Regions from separate parts of the Rhodococcoides sp. S146-33 genome, predicted to be linked through region 4. Evidence: riboswitches for the same ligand, from Rfam matches in the RefSeq annotation. Region 4 holds a riboswitch; each other region holds the start of a gene.
What was found. A riboswitch is a leader RNA that binds a small molecule or an ion and turns the genes downstream of it on or off. The one in region 4 is predicted to bind S-adenosylmethionine.
Positions count from the first base shown of each region.

Region 1: it holds a riboswitch for S-adenosylmethionine, as region 4 does, so the genes downstream of both, AC5WEY_RS07780 (aminotransferase class V-fold PLP-dependent enzyme) here and AC5WEY_RS11245 (bifunctional o-acetylhomoserine/o-acetylserine sulfhydrylase) in region 4, are expected to answer to the same signal.
Region 2: it holds a riboswitch for S-adenosylmethionine, as region 4 does, so the genes downstream of both, AC5WEY_RS08525 (ABC transporter substrate-binding protein) here and AC5WEY_RS11245 (bifunctional o-acetylhomoserine/o-acetylserine sulfhydrylase) in region 4, are expected to answer to the same signal.
Region 3: it holds a riboswitch for S-adenosylmethionine, as region 4 does, so the genes downstream of both, AC5WEY_RS21355 (mandelate racemase/muconate lactonizing protein) here and AC5WEY_RS11245 (bifunctional o-acetylhomoserine/o-acetylserine sulfhydrylase) in region 4, are expected to answer to the same signal.

Region 1 covers NZ_JCAJWY010000001.1:1,615,735-1,620,578, forward strand. Annotated here, with positions in the region: gene AC5WEY_RS07775 (Pls/PosA family non-ribosomal peptide synthetase) at 1-2,237, opposite strand, end outside; SAM riboswitch class IV at 2,433-2,548, shown strand; gene AC5WEY_RS07780 (aminotransferase class V-fold PLP-dependent enzyme) at 2,602-3,933, shown strand; gene AC5WEY_RS07785 (hypothetical protein) at 3,943-4,071, shown strand; gene AC5WEY_RS07790 (hypothetical protein) at 4,089-4,592, shown strand; gene AC5WEY_RS07795 (YbaK/EbsC family protein) at 4,611-4,844, opposite strand, start outside.
Region 2 covers NZ_JCAJWY010000001.1:1,759,808-1,764,651, forward strand. Annotated here, with positions in the region: gene AC5WEY_RS08515 (HNH endonuclease signature motif containing protein) at 1-535, opposite strand, end outside; gene AC5WEY_RS08520 (hypothetical protein) at 1,005-1,406, shown strand; SAM riboswitch class I at 1,511-1,604, shown strand; gene AC5WEY_RS08525 (ABC transporter substrate-binding protein) at 1,825-3,438, shown strand; gene AC5WEY_RS08530 (ABC transporter permease) at 3,435-4,415, shown strand; gene AC5WEY_RS08535 (ABC transporter permease) at 4,408-4,844, shown strand, end outside.
Region 3 covers NZ_JCAJWY010000006.1:70,975-75,818, reverse strand. Annotated here, with positions in the region: gene AC5WEY_RS21375 (DUF6941 family protein) at 1-75, opposite strand, end outside; gene AC5WEY_RS21370 (ArsR/SmtB family transcription factor) at 402-731, shown strand; gene AC5WEY_RS21365 (cation efflux transmembrane domain-containing protein) at 731-1,423, shown strand; gene AC5WEY_RS21360 (carbonic anhydrase) at 1,373-2,179, opposite strand; SAM riboswitch class IV at 2,226-2,345, shown strand; gene AC5WEY_RS21355 (mandelate racemase/muconate lactonizing protein) at 2,374-2,802, shown strand; gene AC5WEY_RS21350 (SseB family protein) at 2,875-3,309, shown strand; gene AC5WEY_RS21345 (hypothetical protein) at 3,192-3,482, shown strand; gene AC5WEY_RS21340 (hypothetical protein) at 3,479-4,207, shown strand; gene AC5WEY_RS21335 (hypothetical protein) at 4,194-4,844, shown strand, end outside.
Region 4 covers NZ_JCAJWY010000002.1:589,587-594,430, reverse strand. Annotated here, with positions in the region: gene AC5WEY_RS11260 (response regulator transcription factor) at 1-339, opposite strand, end outside; gene AC5WEY_RS11255 (ABC transporter substrate-binding protein) at 505-1,560, shown strand; gene AC5WEY_RS11250 (MFS transporter) at 1,575-2,717, opposite strand; SAM riboswitch class IV at 3,069-3,191, shown strand; gene AC5WEY_RS11245 (bifunctional o-acetylhomoserine/o-acetylserine sulfhydrylase) at 3,364-4,713, shown strand; gene metX (homoserine O-acetyltransferase MetX) at 4,710-4,844, shown strand, end outside.

The DNA.
Region 1 (4,844 bases), on a different contig from region 4:
CAGCCGTCGCCCAGCTCGAGCATGCCGGTGACCGGCGGCAGCGTGTGCAGGTCGACGCCTTTGCCGATCTTCGAACCGAGAGCCCGCGCGTAGTAGACCATCCACGGCGCACCCGAAAGATTGGAGGCACCGCTGGCATCGGTCAATCGTGTTGCCGCCCAAAGTCTTATGTGCATGCTGCCGCCGCGTTTGTACGCGCCGGGTTTCAATCCGGCCAACAGGATGCGAGATCCGATCACCGAGATCGCCATTCGCCCGACCGGCGTGATGAAGAAGAGGAATGCCAGCAGAATCCACCACCACGACAGCGTCGGAGCCCACGACACGTCGCCGAACCACGACATGACGTTGAACAGCAACCCCAACCAGGTGACCCACTGCAACCCGGTCAAGGTGGTCAACGGAACCGTCGCCAGAATCTGTGCCCACTGGGCGGTGCGCGATGTGGGGGCGACCTCACGTGGAATTGCCTCGACCACCGGCTTCAGGTCGTCGAGATACTGTGCGAGCGAACCCAATCGGGGATGGTCGTACAACTGCGCGACGGTGACCTCGGGGAACCGCTCGCGCAACGCTGTCACCAGCTGCGCGGCCGACAAGGATCCGCCGCCGTTGGCGAAGAAGTCGGCGTTCTCGTCGTTGACTTGAGCGCCGAGGATGTTGGTCCACAGCTGCGCCACCCACCCCGCCGTGCCGCCGAGAGCCGACGCGCCCGCCGAGCCGGGCAATGGCCACGGCAGCGCATTGCGGTCGACCTTGCCCGAGGTGCGCGTGGGCATCTCCTCGACCAACGCGAGCCGTGGAACCAGCGCCGACGGCAGCTGCTCGGCCAACAGCGTTCGGGCGGCTTCGAGATCGAAATCGGGGTCGGTACTGGCGAGGTAGCCGACGAGAACCGAGTTACCCGCACCGGTCTTGCGCACGGCCGCGGCGGCACCGCTGACGCCCGGAAGTGCTTGCAGCGCATTGTCTATCTCGCCGAGTTCGATGCGTCGACCACCGAGCTTGACCTGATCGTCGGCGCGGCCCTGGAAGAGCAGGCCTTCGAGTTCGAGTTTGACCAGATCGCCGCTGCGATAAGCCCGCTCCCAACCGAGGGAGGGCATCGGCGCGTACTTCTCGGCGTCCTTGGCCGGATCGAGATACCGCGCCAGACCGACGCCACCGATGACGAGTTCACCGATGTCACCCACCTGCACGGGAGCGCCCGACGCGTCGACCACCGCCAGGTCCCACCCGTCCAACGGCAATCCGATGCGGACGGGACCCTTCCCGTCCATGATGGCCGCGCACGCGACGACCGTTGCTTCGGTGGGGCCGTAGGTGTTCCAGACCTCGCGGCCCTCGACGGCGAGTCGCTCGGCCAGCTCCGGGGGGCAGGCTTCGCCGCCGAAGATGAGCAGCCGCACTGCCTCGAGTGCGACCGCGGGCCACAGCGACGCGAGGGTCGGCACCGTCGAGACGACACTGATGTCGCGGGAGACGAGCCACGGACCGAGATCGAAGCCGGACCGCACCAGCGACCGCGGCGCGGGCACCAGGCACGCACCGTGCCGCCACGCCAACCACATCTCTTCGCACGAGGCGTCGAACGCCACCGACAGGCCGGCGAGTACGCGATCACCTGGGCCCAACGGATCCTTCTGTAGAAACATGCGCGCCTCGGCATCGACGAACGCCGCCGCGTTGCGATGACTGACCGCAACGCCCTTGGGCGTACCCGTCGAACCCGAGGTGAAGATGACCCAGGCATCGTCCTCGGGGGTAGGCGGTCGGGCGGCGTCCTGGGGTACGTCTTGTTTCGGGGCGGTACCGGCCGCGATACCGCCTGCGGTGACGATGGCCGTGACCTTGGCCTCGCCGAAGACGAGCTCGGCACGCTCTTCGGGGTCGTCCGCGTCGACCGGAACGTACGCGGCACCGGCGGCAAGGATGGACAGAATGGCCACGTAGAGCGAAAAAGAACCCGACGGCATACGGATGCCGACGCGATCGCCGCGCCGAACGCCCGCATTGGCGAGCCATTGAGCGCCCTCGGCGATGTCGTCCAACAGCTCCGAGTAGCTGACCGACACCGCGCCGTCGTCGATTGCCGGGGCGTCGGGAAAGCGATGGGCGGTCTCGCGGAGAACGTCGATGAGCGTCCGGGCGGGAGGAGCGAGCGACGAGCGAAGAAACGCCGCCGGGGCAGGCGCGATGTCCGCGCTCGAACCCGGCAGATCGTTCTCTTGATGCACAGACAACCGGGCGTCCTTCTCGTTCGTTGGCAAGTGACTCTGTAGTGCTGGCGAGCAGCAGCGCCGTTGGTTATCTCACGTTCTGTTTGCCAGCAGGTGAACGAGCGCACGCTCCTACCGCGGAAATCCTACTGCTGCAGACGTGTGAGTCCCGGCTTGACAAAACTGCAGCGGGTTTGCAATGGTTCTGCCCACGGTCACGAGTACCAGCATCAAGCCCCGGCTTGCTGGTCGGCAACCCTCCTTCGCGGTGGGGTGCTCCGGGTGACGACCAGGCTGACGCCGGAAAACCGGCGCGGCAAGCGCGGACTCGTTCACGAACTCTTCGGTTGCGGGTCCCTCGAACGTGAGGGCTTGATCTGTCATGACGTCTGTACTTTCCCGCCCCTGTGCTCCTTTTGCCCCTGTTTCGGGCACGGATCTGCAGGTACCCCTGGTTCAGGGTGGCACGTGCACCTACGCCAACTTCGACTACGCGGCCAGCGCACCGGCCCTGGCGGCAGTGACCGATCGGATCGCGGAACTGCTGCCGTTCTACTCGAGCGTGCATCGAGGTGCCGGCTACGCCTCGCGGGTCTCGACGGCCGCATACGAGAAGGCTCGGGTAACTGTCGCCGATTTTGTTGGTGCGCAGAATGATTCGGTGGCGGTGTTCACGCGGAACACCACCGACTCGCTCAACCTGCTGGCTGCGTGTGTGCCGGGCGACACCGTGGTGCTCGATATCGAGCATCATGCGAACCTGCTTCCGTGGCGTGATCGCCGAGTGGTGGTGGCCGCATCGTCACTGGCCGAGACCATCGCGCGTCTCGACGCCGAACTGGCCGCGAAACCCGCTGCGCTGCTGGCGATCACGGGGGCATCTAACGTCACTGGTGAGGTCCTCCCCATTGCGGAACTCGCCGCACTGGCGCATCGCCACGGTGCCAGGATTGCAGTGGACGGTGCTCAGCTCGTTCCGCATCGCCGCATAGACATCGCGGCACTCGGCGTGGACTACCTCGCCTTCTCCGGGCACAAGCTCTACGCCCCGTTCGGGGCGGGAGTGCTTGTGGGCACACGTGATTGGCTCGACGCCGGTGAGCCGCACCTGGCCGGTGGCGGTGCGGTTCGGAGCGTGAGCATCGATCACACGGAGTGGGCCCCAGCGCCTCAGCGCCACGAGGCCGGCACCCCCAACGTGCTCGGAGTGGCCGCACTGGCCGCAGCCTGTGAGGCCATTGCAGGATTCGACGACGCCGAGCTGCAGGCACACGAGCACGAATTGTCGTCCCGACTGCGGTGCGGCCTGGCTGATCTGGACGGCGTCGAACTGCTGCAGGTGTGGGCCGACGCGCCCGATACCGTCGGCATCGTCACCTTCACGGTGGCCGGACGCGACCCGGGTGAGGTGGCTGCGTACCTCTCCGCCGAGCACGGCATCGGAGTGCGGGACGGAAAGTTCTGCGCGCACCCGCTGCTCCGCCGGCTGGGCCATGCGGACGGCGCGGTTCGAGCCAGCATCGGTCTCGGCAGTTCCTCGGCCGATGTCGACCGACTCGTCGACGCGCTTGCCGCCCTGGTCGAGTCGGGACCGAACTGGGACTACGCGGAGGACGCCGGCTGGTGGAACCCCGTACCCGACCCGCGACCGTTCCCCGACCTTGCTGATGGTGCCGCCGGGGTTGGATCCCCGTGCACCCCCTCGGACGGTTAGCATGGCGTCATGACCGTGAGTGTCGCGTGGCTGGGCAACCGCCACTGGTGCAACAGATATGTGGATCTGTGCCGCACTGCGTCCGGCTCGTGTTCGATTTCGGCTCCGCTCCGACCGAATGCGTTCTCCGACTTCTAGAATCAGGACCACCACTCATGTCGCACAACCACACTCGCATCGCCGTCGAATTCGATGAGATCTGGTCCGAACTGACCGTGGGTCCGGATGCGAACATTGTCCGGATCCAAGCCTCCGACCTGCGGGAAGCGCAGCAGCAACGCGCGCGGCTACGCGCCGAAGCCGTCGAGCGCGGCGAGTCGGCCGACAGCACGGCGGTGTTCCTCGACCTCGAGGTACACATCGCGGCCGATGCGCGGACGGCTCGCCGTGAGTTCGGCGGGCTGGACGCGCCGATCAGCCCGTCGTCCATCCGCTACGTCGGCACGCCGTCGGGGTTGGCCAGTCTGATCTCCGACGTCACCGCAGCCGACGTCGCCGACGGGGTGACGCTGCAGGTCCACGACGACGTGAATCGGCAGTCGACATTCCTGAGCTCCGGGGTTCTGCCGCTGCTCGGCGCTCGCGGTACTCGCTTCGACGTCGACACGGTCGACGAGGTCCTCGGCGCATCGAGCATCGCACCCACGCTCGCATCCTGAGGTTCGACGTCGGCGGGGTCAGGTCACGTCGATCGCCAAGCCTGCGGTGATCCGCAACAACTCGGTGTACGTGGACCGAAAAATCGTGTTGATGTGGCCGGCCGCGGCCCACACCTCGGCGAACCCGGCCAGATCCTGATCCACGAACGTATCCAGGTTCGTGGGGTGACCGACCGGGGCGATACCACCGATCGGCTGCCCGGTCGCGTGTTTTGCCGTGTCGAGATCGGCCCGCGCCAGCCTGCCACCGAG
Region 2 (4,844 bases), on a different contig from region 4:
CGTAGCCCACCAATTGCTGTTCGGCGAGATCGCGGGTCTGCGGATCGACACTGGCCGGCAAGTGCTTGAAGAATTCGCGGATCATCTGCACATGTTTGGCATCGAGCAATCCCGCCCGCAGCGCTGCCGCGGTGTGCGGCAACAACGGAGGTAGGACTTCACCGGACAGTGCGGTGCGATCCCCCAATTCGGCGGCCAGACGCACTCGCGCTCCGGCGGCGCGTGGGGTGATGCGCAGCATCCATGCCACCGAGCACGGTACCGAGCCGGGATACACATCGAGGCCGCGCTGATCGATCAGCTCGTTGAGCCAGGTGTACGAGTACGCGGTCACGGATCGGGTGAGTGTTTCCATGCGTTGGATCACCGCACGCCGGTCGGCGTTCGTCCACGACACCGACCCCTGCCCGGCCAACTCCGCCACCGCGGACTCGACCCGGTCGATCAGCGCCGACAGTGCGGGATCGGACACGACAGGGGGAGGCGGCACCGTCTCGATGCCGTCCACCCCTGATCCGCCGTCCCCCGAAAGCATGAACAGAATCTATCGCGACCCACCGACAGACTTTCGAACACGCGTTCCAACTCGCGCTCGGCTGCCGGGATGCCGAGTCGAAGTGCTGCAGTATGTGGCGGATTACACATCGACCACAAGTGTGACGTTGTCGATTTTCAGTAACGACGAGTCGCGTAGATGCTGGTGAGGGCGTTCAATATCCCCCAAGGCGGTCGTAACGACCACAGCATCGTTGCTTGCATCGGTGACGAAAGCCACTGCTTGGCAGTACCTCCGAACTCGAGTGCCGAGCCGGTGTCCAATGTTGTGTTACGACCCAGTGGGGATGATCGACATGAACGACGCATTCCGTTTCGCCGCTTCGTGCAGTTCATCGAAAGAACTGATCAGTCGACTTCAGTTCGGTACGACTGACCTGTGGCCGGAGGATGTCGCCCCTTCGACCCGCTGGCGCTACATGGCCGACCTCATAGATTCCGATCGGGGCATGCTCGTCGAACTCGACGGTGCACTGTCGGGGCCGGTTGTGGACGCGCTCGTCGCGACGGCGGAATTGTGCAGGCAATCGGCCATCGAACCTGTGCCCGCAGCCGATTGGGAGTATCTCCGTCGGGCGTTGGGATGGCTGGAGCGCAGTAGTGCCGGTGTCGATTGCGCTCTCATCGCCGTGGGCGAAGAATTGGCACTCATGGGTCTCGACGGGGCGGAGCAGGATTTTTCGGTTGCGACCTGGCTGTGTATGGACGTGCTGGATCGGTTTTGCGCCGCTGGTGAAACGGTCGACTTTTGGGTGCAACGCATGATCGACGTGCGATCCGATATGGTTGAGCGACAGCTTGATTCGGATTCGGTCGTCAGTGAAAAAGCGGAATTGACAGTTGCCGTCTGATTGGGAGGGCTCGTCCGTTCACTCTGTTCGAGACTTTCGTCGGTAAGTCCATTTTCTACCCCGGTTGGCAACTGCGCCTACCCTCTCGTAGTATCGAATACGAAGGACCATCCAGAGCGACCGAGAGACCTGGCTCTATGACGTCGCAGCAACCCCCCGCTCGTCGGGTGAGGGTGCTACCGCCGGGACCGATGGAGGAATACACGTGAACACCCGAGTCGCCTCAGGCTTTGTCGACGGATGTCGTCGGCTTCATGTCGATCTGTGCCGTCTGAACGGGTCGACCTGTCTCAGCTGACATTTCGGCTCAGCTCGTACTTCACGTTTCACTTCATCATCTGCGCGCACTCCTTCCTGGGCACACCCAGCTCGGACGCTGGACCGTGCGCGCGATCGACCAGATACCGGAGACACCCACGTGTCCACTCGCCCTGTACTTCTGGTGGCCGGAGTAGTTGCCGCCACCGCCACATTGCTCGCCGGGTGCGCAGGTAGCGCCACCACCTCGGCCGCCGACGCCGGACCACCGCAGTCCGGAGGGACGCTGCGTTACGGCCTGTCCGGGGCTCCCACCTGCTCCGATCCGGCGCAGGCGGGTACGAATCAAACGATCTACGTGACTCGCCAGGTGGTCGATTCGCTCACCGACCAGAACTCTGACACCGGCGAGATCGAGCCGTGGTTGGCCGAAAGTTGGGAAGTGACTCCCGACGCGAAATCCTTCACCTTCCAGCTGAAAGATGGCGTGACGTTCAGTGACGGCACTCCGCTCGACGCCACCGCCGTCAAGGACAATTTCGACGCCATCACCGGCACCCTCGGTGCCGCCAAGGCGCCGCTGGCCGCCAGTTACCTCACCGGGTACCAAGGTGCCACGGTCGTCGATCCGCTCACGGTTCGCATCGACTTCTCGGCACCCAATGCGCAGTTTCTGCAGGCGAGTTCGACGCCTCAGCTCGGGATTCAGTCCACCGCGACGTCGGCCCAGTCGGCGGAGTCTCGGTGCTTGGGCACCAATATCGGATCGGGACCGTTCACCTATGCGGACTATCAGCAGGACCGTTCCGTCGCTTTGGCCAAGCGAAGCGGATACAACTGGGGCTCTGCGGTATTCGCTCACCAGGGCGAGGCGTACCTGGACCGTATCGAGTTCACGATCGTGCCCGAGTCGGGTGTGCGTACCGGTAGTCTTTCCTCCGATCAGCTCGACGCCGTCAGCGACGCACTACCGCAGGACGCGCCGCAGATCGAGGCGACCGGTGGCCGAATCCTGACGGCATCCAACCCGGGCGTTCCGTTCGGCATTCAGCCCAACGTCACTCGCGGTGCGCTACAGGACCCCGCCGTCCGGACGGCCTTGGTGCCGGCGATCAACCGTCAGGAACTCGTCGATACGGTCCTCGGCCCCGACTTCCGAACAGCGACAAGCACGTTGGCCAGCGCCACGCCGGGTTACGTCGAGCTCGCCGATGTCACCTACGACCCCGATAAGGCGAAGTCGCTGCTCGACGCCGCGGGCTGGGTTCCCGGTGGAGACGGCATCCGTGAAAAGGACGGGCAGAAGCTGAGTTTCAAGGTCATGTACTCGGCGGTGTTCGCCGGCAACCAGGCGATTCTGGAACTGACCCAACAGCAACTGCGTGCAGTGGGTGTCGACCTGCAGCTCGAGCTGGTCTCCAATTCGGAGGCGACGGCGCGGCAAGGCACAAAGGACTACGACGCGACGTACTACAACAGCACTCGCGCCGACGGCGACATTCTGCGTACCTCGTTTGCGGTGGACGGACGAAACCTGAACGCCCGCGGTCCGATCCCGGATCTGGATGCAACGTTGACCGATCAGCTCTCGACCACCGACGTGGCGGCGCGCAACGAGATAATCGCCACCGCGCAGCAGCAGGTGCTCGACAACGGCTTGTGGATTCCCACGATCGAACTCTCCCAGGCCGTCGGCGCGGCGTCGACAGTGCAGGATCTGAAATTCGAGGCCTCGGCCCGCCTTCAGTTCTTCGACACTTGGCTGAACGCATGATCCGCTACATCGGACAGCGAGTACTGCAAGCAGTGGCAGTGCTGTGGGCTGCGTTCACCATTTCGTTCATCGTGCTGTTCCTGCTGCCGTCGGACCCGGTCAGTCTTGCCGTGGACTCGGCGGGCTCTGGTACCCCAGCCGACGCTGCGGCCATCGCTGAACTGCAGGCTCGTTACGGTCTCGATCAGCCGGTGCTGGTGCAGTATTGGCATTCACTGGTCGGGGCTGTGCAGGGCGACTTCGGATTGTCCATCGCCACCGGCCAGCCAGTGACGACGGCCATCCTGGACGCGGTGCCCAGCACGCTCGGCTTGGCGGGGACGGCCCTGGTGCTGGCCGTCGTGTGCGGAGCCGCGGTGGCCTACGCCGCCACGTATACCGAGATCCCATGGCTGAAGAACCTGCTGCTTGCGCTCCCACCGCTCGGGGTGGCAGTGCCGACGTTTTGGGTAGGACTACTGCTGCTGCAACTGTTCTCGTTCCGACTGCGCTGGTTCCCGGCGTTCGGTGACGACGGCGTAGCGTCGTTGGTGCTGCCTGCGGTGACACTGGCGTTGCCGACCGGTGCTGTCATCGCGCAGGTCCTGGCTACCAGCATGACCACCACGTGGAAGCAGCCGTTCGTGGATGTGGCTCGCGCCAAGGGGGTCTCACGCCTTCGGGTGCAGTCGCGACACGTTCTGCGTCTGTCCTCGATCCCCGCCTTCACGATTGCCGGGGTCTTGGTGGGCACCCTGCTGGCCGGATCGGTAGTGGTCGAGACGGTGTTCTCGCGCGCCGGAGTCGGACGGCTGACCCAGACATCGGTGCTGGCCCAGGATATTCCGGTGGTGCAGGGCATCGTGGTTCTGACCTCGCTGGTCTTCGTCCTGGTCAATCTCGCAGTCGACCTGCTCTATCCGCTGATCGATCCACGCATCGTGCGTGAGTACCGGCCCGCGCAGGCCAGTGCAGAACCGGAGAAAGCTCATGTCTGACATCCTGATTCGCGAGACCGCCGTCCATTCGGCAGTTCCCCCGGTAGTCGAAGAAGCACCGGCACCCGCGCGGCGCAGGGGTCCGCGAGACGTGCTGAAGCACATCTGGCTCGGTGCCTCCGTGGTCGTGCTGTTGCTGGCTCTCGGGTTCGCGCTGTTCCCGTCCGTCTTCGCCAGCGGCGATCCGCTGGTGGGTACACCTGCGGACAAGCTCCAGGCACCCAGCGCGTCGCACTGGTTCGGCACCGACAACATCGGCCGTGACGTCTTCACCCGAGTGGTCCATGGTTCCGGACTGTCTCTGACGGCAACGCTGTTGGCAGTCGGTATCGCCCTGGTGGTCGGCTCGATCATCGGTCTGGTCTCGGGGGCCGTCGGCGGAATAGTCGATGCGGTGCTGATGCGCATTGTCGATGTTTTGCTGTCGAT
Region 3 (4,844 bases), on a different contig from region 4:
GACTCCGCCGAGGATGTCGAGCATGTCGTTGGAGGCTCGCGCGTATTCGGCGAAGAACAACCCGGTGATGATCATAGGCTTCCTCTTTCGATCACGAATTCCCCTGAGGTCAAACGTCCCTGGCCAGCCGCGTCGATCGAGGCAGTCACCATCGCAACTGTAGGCGGCGCGGCTGTCGCCCGTCGTCTTGTCTTCATCCTCGCGCCTGCGGGGGGTGGGGTCGGCTGCTCCGGTATGACTGCTGCCGCCCCGGCACGGAACGCATATCCACTCGAGTGTTCCCGACGGCTACTTCCGCCGGGGCGAGGCTGCGATCGTGATGGCCGCACTACCGCTCCCGCTACCAAGAACCCTGGAGGTTCACGATTTTCTGAATACAGAAAATGATGTACCGTTTTGACATGGATCTCTTGACCAACGTGTCGGTGCTGTCACGGTTCGGCCACGCGCTGTCCGACGAAACCCGCACCAGAGTGCTGCTGGCGCTGAAAGACACACCGAGGTACCCGGCCGAACTCGCCGACGCGCTGGGTGTGACGCGACAGAAGTTGTCCAATCACCTCGCCTGCCTACGTGGCTGCGGCTTGGTCGTTGCCGTACCGGACGGACGCCGGACCCGGTACGAGTTAGCGGACAACAAAATCGGTCTGGCGCTGGAGGACTTGCTGAAAGTTGTTCTTGCGGTCGACCCGACCTGCTGCCCGGCCTCGACCACCGAGGGCTGCTGCTGATGCCCGCCGGGCTGGGCATGTCATCGCCGCCGAACTCGCCCTCGAACGAGCGGCGCGCCATTCTGTCCACGCGCATTCGCTGGTTCGTCGCGGCGACGATCCTCTACAACGTGATCGAAGCCGCCATCGCCATTGCCGAGGGTGCTCGTGTCTCGTCGACCGCACTGGTCGGGTTCGGCCTCGATTCGATCATCGAGGTGTCCTCGGCAGCGGCTGTGGCATGGCAGTTCTCGGCCAAGGATCCCGAGGCGAGAGAGAAGACCGCACTACGAGTCATCGCATTCTCGTTCTTCGGGCTGGCTGCGTACGTCACACTCGATGCCGTTCGCGCACTGTTCGGATTCGCAGCCGCCGAGCATTCGACAGTCGGAATCGTCCTTGCAGCAGTCAGTTTGGTGATCATGCCGACGCTCTCATGGGCTCAACGTCGGACCGGACGTGAGCTGGGTTCCGTCACCGCCGTCGCAGACTCGAAACAGACTTTGCTGTGCACCTACCTCTCCGCCGTTCTCCTGATCGGATTACTCCTCAACAGTCTCTTCGGTTGGTCGTGGGCCGACCCTGTAGCTGCCCTCGTCATTGCAGGTCTCGCCACAAAGGAGGGAATGAACGCGTGGAAAGGCGATACCTGCTGCGCGCCTCTACCCACCCGCACCGAATCGGACGAACACCGCTGCGGCTGCTGCGAGTGACGCCTGCCGGGTTGGCGCGGACGCTGACCAGTCAACTTCCTTCGGCGTCGAGTGGACCTTTCGGCTGCCTTGCTCCTGCAGTGGACGAGCGTTCTGTTCGATCACGGAGCGGAATTCGTCGAGTTGCTCCGCCGAGGCCTGCACCGGCGTGGTCATGACAATCCACTGCACGCCCTCTGTGCATGGGGGAGTAGTGAGGGACCCGGAGTAGCGCACGTTCGTCCGATCGGTAGGTACCAGGGCGCTGGGATCGAAATCAGTGAGCTCCGCGATCTCGCCGACGGGAGGCAGTTTCTCGACGTAGTTTCTCAATGCTGCGTTGGCTACCCCCTTGTCGATCAGGACGCTGACGACGGTGATGCTTCCGTCCTCTGCGGTGTGCACCAGATGTAGCTCAGCGTCGTGGCGGACGCCGTCGAGTTCGTGCTCGGCCGGTTCGTGGAGGTGGAACTGTGTCAGCGCGAAGTGCTTGTCCCCGAGGATCACCTCCGATCCTGGTGTCTCATCCGTCTGCACCGTATGTGTGGTGTTTTTAAGGGCGATAACGCCTGTGCTGTAGGCGCATTGGAGCGCAGGAAGATCGGCGGCTGTGGCGTCGTGAAGGTCGATCGGTGATTGAGCCGACGTGTCGGCGCAGGCACCCCAGTCGGGGCTGAGCGTCGGCCACGCATCGGGGCCGAGTTCGCCGTCGTACGCACCGCCCCGTGCATCGACGACTACTGAGCCTGAACTCGATCTGAGCTCGGGGCGATCCAATTGATCGGCCGATCCATGTCGTACCCCTCGGCTATTGTCGAGGAAGGTTCAAGAGCAATAGCCGTAGGTACCTGGCCGGCTGTTCGGCAACCCCGTCTCCATCGACAGGGGTGCCCCAGGGGAAGAACCGGCGTATCCCGCAACCGCGGGACCGCAAGTCGATGGAGGGTTGCACCTCCAGGATGAGGTGAACAATGTCCGGAAGAGACGAACTCGCAGCAGCGCAGGCCAAGTGGGAACCCATTCCGCCCGAGCGCCGTCGTGCCTGGTGCCAGACACTGCTGAGCTATCCACCGATATGGTTCGGGGCATTTCCGATGCTCGAAACCCGGAGGCTGGTGCTCGAGGGTGGATATGCGAACAGTGAGACCTGGATCGACCTGGCGAAACGTGCTGAAGCAGTGGGTTTTACACCGCGTACGTGGTTGATATTTCGGCAGAGTCTCGAGCCGGCTTATTTGAAAGATCGGTTCCCGTCTCATCCCGAGAACATGCCCAAGCGGCGTGGGAACGGCGGCGTCGAGACAGTGGTGGTCGATCCCGAGGACTTCTCCGAGTGGCCATGGCTGTTCGAGGCGGGATATCGCGCGGGCGAGGCGACCTGGCAGGCGTTGTCTCGCTGAAGCCGTCCACCAGGCCTCCGAAAGGGCCGGCCTGTCAGTGGAACCGGCGCGATCCCTACTGCGTCTGATCCTGTGGGGCGGCGATCTGGCCGCGTTGGGGGAGGGACAGAAATAACAGTTCCAACTGATTTTCCACCAGTGGTCTACGTGCCGTGCGTCGAATCGGTGACCACGCCGGACGAAGCGACAGTCAAACTGCGGACCACGCGCGATGGGCGATCCGCGTTGCTCGTCTTCTCGGCACTGGACCGGCTGCACACCTGTGTAGGTCCGGATGAACCATGGCTGGTGATGCCCACGGAGCGGCTCGCAACGGTTCGCGAAGGCGCGCCATTCGATCTTGTACTTCTCGACGTCGTCGATCCGCGGAGTGAATGGTCGTCGACGTCATGGCCCTGTTCGTGGACCCAGTTGCCGTGCAGTCCGAAGCGGCACGGATGTCCGAGGCGGCCGCCTACGTGGACACGCTGGCAACGTCGATCCCCGGCGATGTCGATGGGGGCGTAGGAACTGCAGCGATTCTCGGGATCATGTCGATTTCCGTCGAGTCTGCCGGCGATTTGAGCCTGGCGCTCGCGGGTTTCGGCGACGTCGTCTCGGAGAGTGTCGATCGCTACTCGGAACAAGACCTGGCCGCGGCCGACCAGGTCAATGTTGCCCTGTGGGAAGAGCAGCGATGACCGTCGATACCCACGTGAACGGCGATTCCGGTTCGGTCCGCTTGGCAGCCGGATGGCTACGCGACCAACTTGCGTCGAACATCGACGTCACCGGCGAAACGATGTATTCCATTCGGAACACCGTCGATTCGGCCTGGGACGGGCCGGCATCTCGACTCGCGTGCGAGAAATTGACTGACGGCGCGCAGCGAACTGTGGATATGGCGGCCGCGGCCCGCACCTATGCCTCCGCGATTGATGCCTTTGCCACCGAACTCCAGAACGCACACGTTCGGATGGCAGATGTTCGGACCGATGCGGCCGCGGCGGGCCTGACACTCAGCGGTCACCTCATTCTCGACCCCGGTGCGGAGTCCGACGCGCATCGCCTTGCGTACGAAGCGGCATCACACGGTGCCGATGCGGCGCGACAGATCGAGACCCTGGCCGGCGAAACACTGAAGAACGTATGGCTGGAGGTTACCGAGAGCTGGTTCATTATCGCTTCCGACCTACTCGGCGGAGCGGCCGAAGGCCTGGCCTCGAAGCACGTCTCCCTGCTGACGAAGCGCGCAGACGTTCTCGCCGAGGAAGCGGCGAAGTATCTACGGCTGGCCCAGTCTGCCCCGCTTACAGAAGGTTTGGGTAGCGCCGGCGACGCGATCGGTGACGGGGCTGCGGCAGTTGCCGACACGGGGTCGGCAATCGGAGAGTTGGCGACGGGGGCGTGGGATGCGATTTTCTGACGTGCGGCCCAGCGAACTGCGACGCTGGGTGGCGTCGCCGGGGTCGATGATCGCTCGCAGCGCGATCTTCGGGGTCGCGGCCCTGATTGCTCTGTACTTGTGCGTGGTGAGTGTCGTGGAGGGGATGGTCGCTTCCGCGCTGCCGACCTTCGGATTCGCTGTGTTCTGCTTCAGCACAGCCGCTTTCGCGTGGACCAACGTGCCGTCTGTCAAGACAGGCTCCGACGTCCGCCAGTGGGTACAGGGATCGACTGTGCGTTACAACCCGGTGGGCTTGAGGTTGCTCGTCGTGATAGTCAGCTCACTGTCGACCTGCATGATCGCGATGGGTTTCACCTCGGGTGGGGTGGGATGGGTCCTCGCGGCAATGGGATTGTCCATGGCCTCGTTCTTGATTCCAATCCTGTTGCGCAGTATTCGCAACGGCTTCCTCGAGCTCTCGGACGACGGTATTCGGCACCGCGGCTGGGCATTCGACATCCAGGTCCCGTGGGTGGACATCCGAGACAGCGCTGCGGTTGTGGAGTCGTACCCTTTGGTTCTGGTGAGGGTCGACGAGTTGGCGAAGATGAACCGGCGCTTCACAACATTGTTCTGGAGAATCGAAGTTTTGCCGAAAGGTCAGTACATCGAACTC
Region 4 (4,844 bases):
CACGCGAGCGACCAACTCCCGCATACTGAACGGCTTACCCAGATAGTCGTCCGCGCCGACACCGAGGCCGACGAGCATGTCGGTCTCGTCGGACTTGGCCGTCAGCATCAACACCGGCACCGGCCGGGACGCTTGAATTCGACGGCACACCTCGAGCCCGTCGTAACCGGGCAGCATCAGGTCGAGAACCACAAGGTCGGGATCGAATCGTGCACAGGCCTCGACCGCGGCGGGGCCATCGGCTGCGGTGACGACCTCGTACCCCTCGCCACGGAGTCGCGCCGCTACGGCGTCGGAGATCGTGGGCTCGTCGTCCACGACGAGAACTGTGCGGCTCATGAGAACTGACCCTAGAGGGCACACAAGGAGGAGCCCGTCGGGAAATGTGGAGGTTCAGTGAAGGTTCGGGTCCTACCGTCAAGTCGATTCCGTGCTCGGCCGCACAGAAGAATTAGGGTCGGCTATCCTACTGTTTGTTAGCCAACCCTTCCGAAAGGCATGTCGATGCACACCCGACCATTCCGCACGACTCTGGCGGTGTTCGCGATAGCGCTGACCACCACGGGGCTCCTCAGCGCCTGCTCGAACTCGAATGACGAGCCGTCGCCTGCCGCGGGCACGGGCACGGGCTCCACGGCCGGCTCGTCCGCATTTCCGGTCACGATCGAGCACGCGTTCGGCGAGACCGTCGTTCCCGCGGAACCGACTCGCATCGTCGTGGCGGGGTACACCGAGCAGGACACCGTCCTGGCGCTCGGCGTCGTACCCGTCGGCGTCACCGAGTGGTACGGCGAACAGCCCTACGCAACGTGGCCGTGGGCCCAGGAAGCGCTCGGTGACGCGCAGCCCGAGGTTCTCTCGAACGACGATGGATTCGAGACAGAGAAGATCGCCGCACTCGAGCCCGATCTGATCATCGCCACCAATGCAGGCCTGACGGCGGACACGTACGACACTCTCAGCGACATCGCACCGACGCTCGCGCAGTCCGATGCGTCGACCGCCTACTTCGAGCCGTGGGACGTGCAGGCAGAGAAAATCGGACGCGCTCTGGGCCGGAAGATCGAGGTCGATGCCTTGATCGACGGAGTGAACCAGAAGTTCGCGGACGCCGCTGCCGCCCACCCGGAATTCGCAGGCAAGAAAGCGATCTTCTTGCAGAACGCGTTCTACGAGGGCAAGGCGATTGCGTACCAGGACGGACTGAGCACCGACTTTCTCACCGAGCTAGGCTTCGCGATCCCCGACGACATCGACGCGTACGTTCCGGCCGACGGTAGCGCTCAAGCCAGTATTCCGCTGGAGAACCTGTCTGTACTCGACGTCGCCGACGTGTTGATCTGGGGAACCGAGGGGCCCGGCGACCGCGCGCAGTTGGAGAAAGAAGCGGTGTACAACGCGCTGGAGCCGGTGCAGGACGGCAATCTGGTCTTCACCGACGGGGTGACGGCCGGGGCGATCTATTTCACAAGCGTGCTGAGCCTGCCGTATGTGATCGACAAGCTGACCCCGGCGCTGACCGACGCACTCGACGGAACGGCAGCGACGATCACCGGCTGACAGAACCGGGCGGCCTACTTCGCGGCCGCGCGCTTGTCCATCCACATGGCGGTGGCCAGCACACCGAGACCGGCCACCGCCAGGCCCGAGCCGACGGCCGCGGGTGCCGTGTAGCCGAATCCGGCGGCGATCACGGCACCACCGACTGCGGCTCCGATGGCATTGGCCAGGTTGAATGCGGCGTGATTCAGCGACGCGGCCAGCGTCTGAGCGTCTTCGGCCACGTCCATCAATCTCGTTTGCAGCCCCGGAACCACCGAGGAGCCGGACGCGCCGATCAGGAACACCAGAAGCAGAGCGGTGACCGGATTGTGGGCCGCTGCCACGAACATCGCCAAGAACACTGCAGTTGCAGCCAGGCCGACGAAAGTGCCCTTGAGCTGGTATCGGTCGGCCAGCCAGCCGCCCGCGTAGTTGCCTGCAACCATCCCGAGTCCATAGATCATCAGGGCGACCGGAACGAGCGCGCGAGCAAGGCCGGCGACATCGGTCAGCGTCGACGCGATGTAGGTGTACACCGCGAACATGCCACCGAATCCGACGATGCCCACGAACAGGGTCATCCAGACCTGACTGCGGCGCAGCGCACCCAGTTCGGTGATGGGACTGGTGGTCGGCATGGCGTCGAGGCGCGGCATCCACACAGCGAGCGCGGCGACCGTGAGGGCACCGATGACCGCTACGAGAGCGAACGCACTGCGCCAACCCAGCGCCTGCCCGATCCAGGTTGCGACCGGTACGCCGACGACGTTGGCGACCGAAAGGCCCATCATCACCATCGCGACAGCTTTGGCCCGTTTACCCGGCTCGGCCAGGTGTGCAGCCACCAGCGCAGCCACTCCGAAGTACGCGCCGTGCGGCAGGCCGGCGACGAATCGCGAAGCGACCAGCTCGTTGAAGCTGGGTGCGAACACCGTGCCGATGTTGCCCAGGGTGAAGGCGACCATCAGCACCAGCAGCAACATCCGCCGGGGAACGCGCGCAGCCAGGGCAGCGATGGTGGGCGCGCCGACCACGACGCCCAGCGCGTAGGCAGAGATCATGTGACCCGCGGAAGGCTCGGAGATCCCCATCGTGGTGGCGATGTCCGGCAGCAAGCCCATCGACGCAAATTCCGTGGTGCCGATGCCGAAGCCGCCGATGGACAGGGCCAACATCGCGAGTTTGCGACGGGTCGAGTGCGGTCGATGACTGACACTCAGACCACTCGACACCCTGCCGCGCACAGCGCTGACTCGGGACAAAGCGGAATCGGTGACAGTCACAGCGGTACTACCTTCGTTTCGATCGGGTGAGTGAGCAACAAGAACGGCGGCCGGCCGAATCGATTCAGCACAGCACAACCGAGTAAGAGAACAGCCAGCCCGTTCATTGTCTTCCCTCGGGCAACTGGTTTTCGAGTCGCAGCGCGGTGATTGTCCTCACCCGAGCATCTGCTCGAGCCCCACCGGCCGACGCACCGAGCCCTTGTTTCTGTGCCATGTCCGCACCCGGTAACATCTTCGCCAGGTCATGAGTGCCAGCATCGAGCCCCGGCTTGCTGGCCGGCAACCCTCCAACCGCGGTGGGGTGCCCCGGGTGAACGACCAGGCCGATCCGGCACGCGAGTACCGGATCGACAAGCGCGGGTCCGCAGGCAGCGGACCCACTGAATCTTCGGCCTCCTGGGGCCGAGGCCTGTCAGGAGGTTCTCTCATGTGTTGCTGTACCGATACGCCCCGTAACGCTCGACTTCTCGAGCATCATTCGACATTCGATTCGTCGTAGACAGACTCGTCTCAAGAAAACGGAGTATCACCAGCCATGACCGATTCGACCCCCGACATCGTCGACGCCACCGGAGCACCCACCGAGGATCCGTTCACCGATCCGGCTGCCAACTGGAGCTTCGAGACCAAGCAGATTCACTCGGGCCAGACCCCGGACGGCGCTACCAACGCTCGCGCCTTGCCGATCTACCAGACCACCTCGTACACGTTCGACAACACCGATCACGCGGCCGCGTTGTTCGGTCTGGCGGAGCCGGGCAATATCTATACCCGCATCATCAACCCGACGCAGGACGTCGTCGAGCAGCGCATCGCCGCCCTCGAAGGTGGCGTCGCCGCGCTCTTGCTCGCATCGGGTCAGGCCGCCGAGACGTTCGCGATTCTCAACCTCGCGGAAGCAGGCGACCACATCGTCTCGAGCCCGCGGCTGTACGGCGGCACGTACAACCTCTTCCACTACACGCTCCCCAAGCTGGGCATCACCGTCTCGTTTGTCGACGATCCCGATGATCTCGAGCAGTGGCGTGCCGCGATCACGCCGTCGACCAAGGCGTTCTACGGCGAATCGATCTCCAACCCGAAGAACGACATTCTCGACATCCCCGGTATCTCGGCGGTAGCCCACGAGAACGGCATCCCGTTGATCGTGGACAACACGGTAGCGACGCCGTACCTGCTACAGCCCCTGAAGCACGGTGCCGACATCGTCGTGCACTCGGCGACCAAGTATCTGGGCGGGCACGGCACGGCCATCGCGGGCGTCATCGTCGACGGTGGCACCTTCGATTGGACCCAGGGCCGCCACCCCAACTTCACCACCGCGGATCCGAGCTACCACGGTGTGGTCTTCGCCGATCTAGGCGCGCCCGCATTTGCATTGAAGGCACGCGTGCAGTTGCTGCGTGACATCGGTGCGGCGGTCTCGCCGTTCAACGCCTTCCTCATCAGCCAAGGCATCGAGACGTTGAGCCTGCGAATCGAGCGGCATGTGGCGAACGCACAGAAGGTGGCCGAGTTCCTCGCCGGCCGCGACGACGTCGTCTCGATCAACTACGCCGGACTCGAATCGTCTCCGTGGTACCGACGCGGCCAGGAGTTGTTGCCCAAGGGGCAGGGTGCGATCGTCGCCTTCGAGTTGAAGGGCGGAGTGGACGCGGGCAAGAAGTTCGTCAACGCGCTCACACTGCACAGCCACGTCGCTAACATCGGAGACGTGCGCTCACTCGTCATTCATCCCGCGTCCACCACCCATTCCCAGTTGACTCCCGAAGAGCAGCTGGCATCGGGAGTGACACCCGGCCTGGTTCGCCTGGCAGTGGGAATCGAAGGAATCGACGACATCATCGCCGACCTCGAGGTCGGCTTCAGCGCGGCGGCATCTTGAGTCACAGCTGCGACACAGGCGTTCGTCCGGAGGCGGTTCTTCCGTCTCCGGACGGCCGGCTGGGCACCATAGACATCGGCGGTCTCGATCTCGAGAACGGCGCTCGTATTCCCCAGGTCACCGTCGCGGTG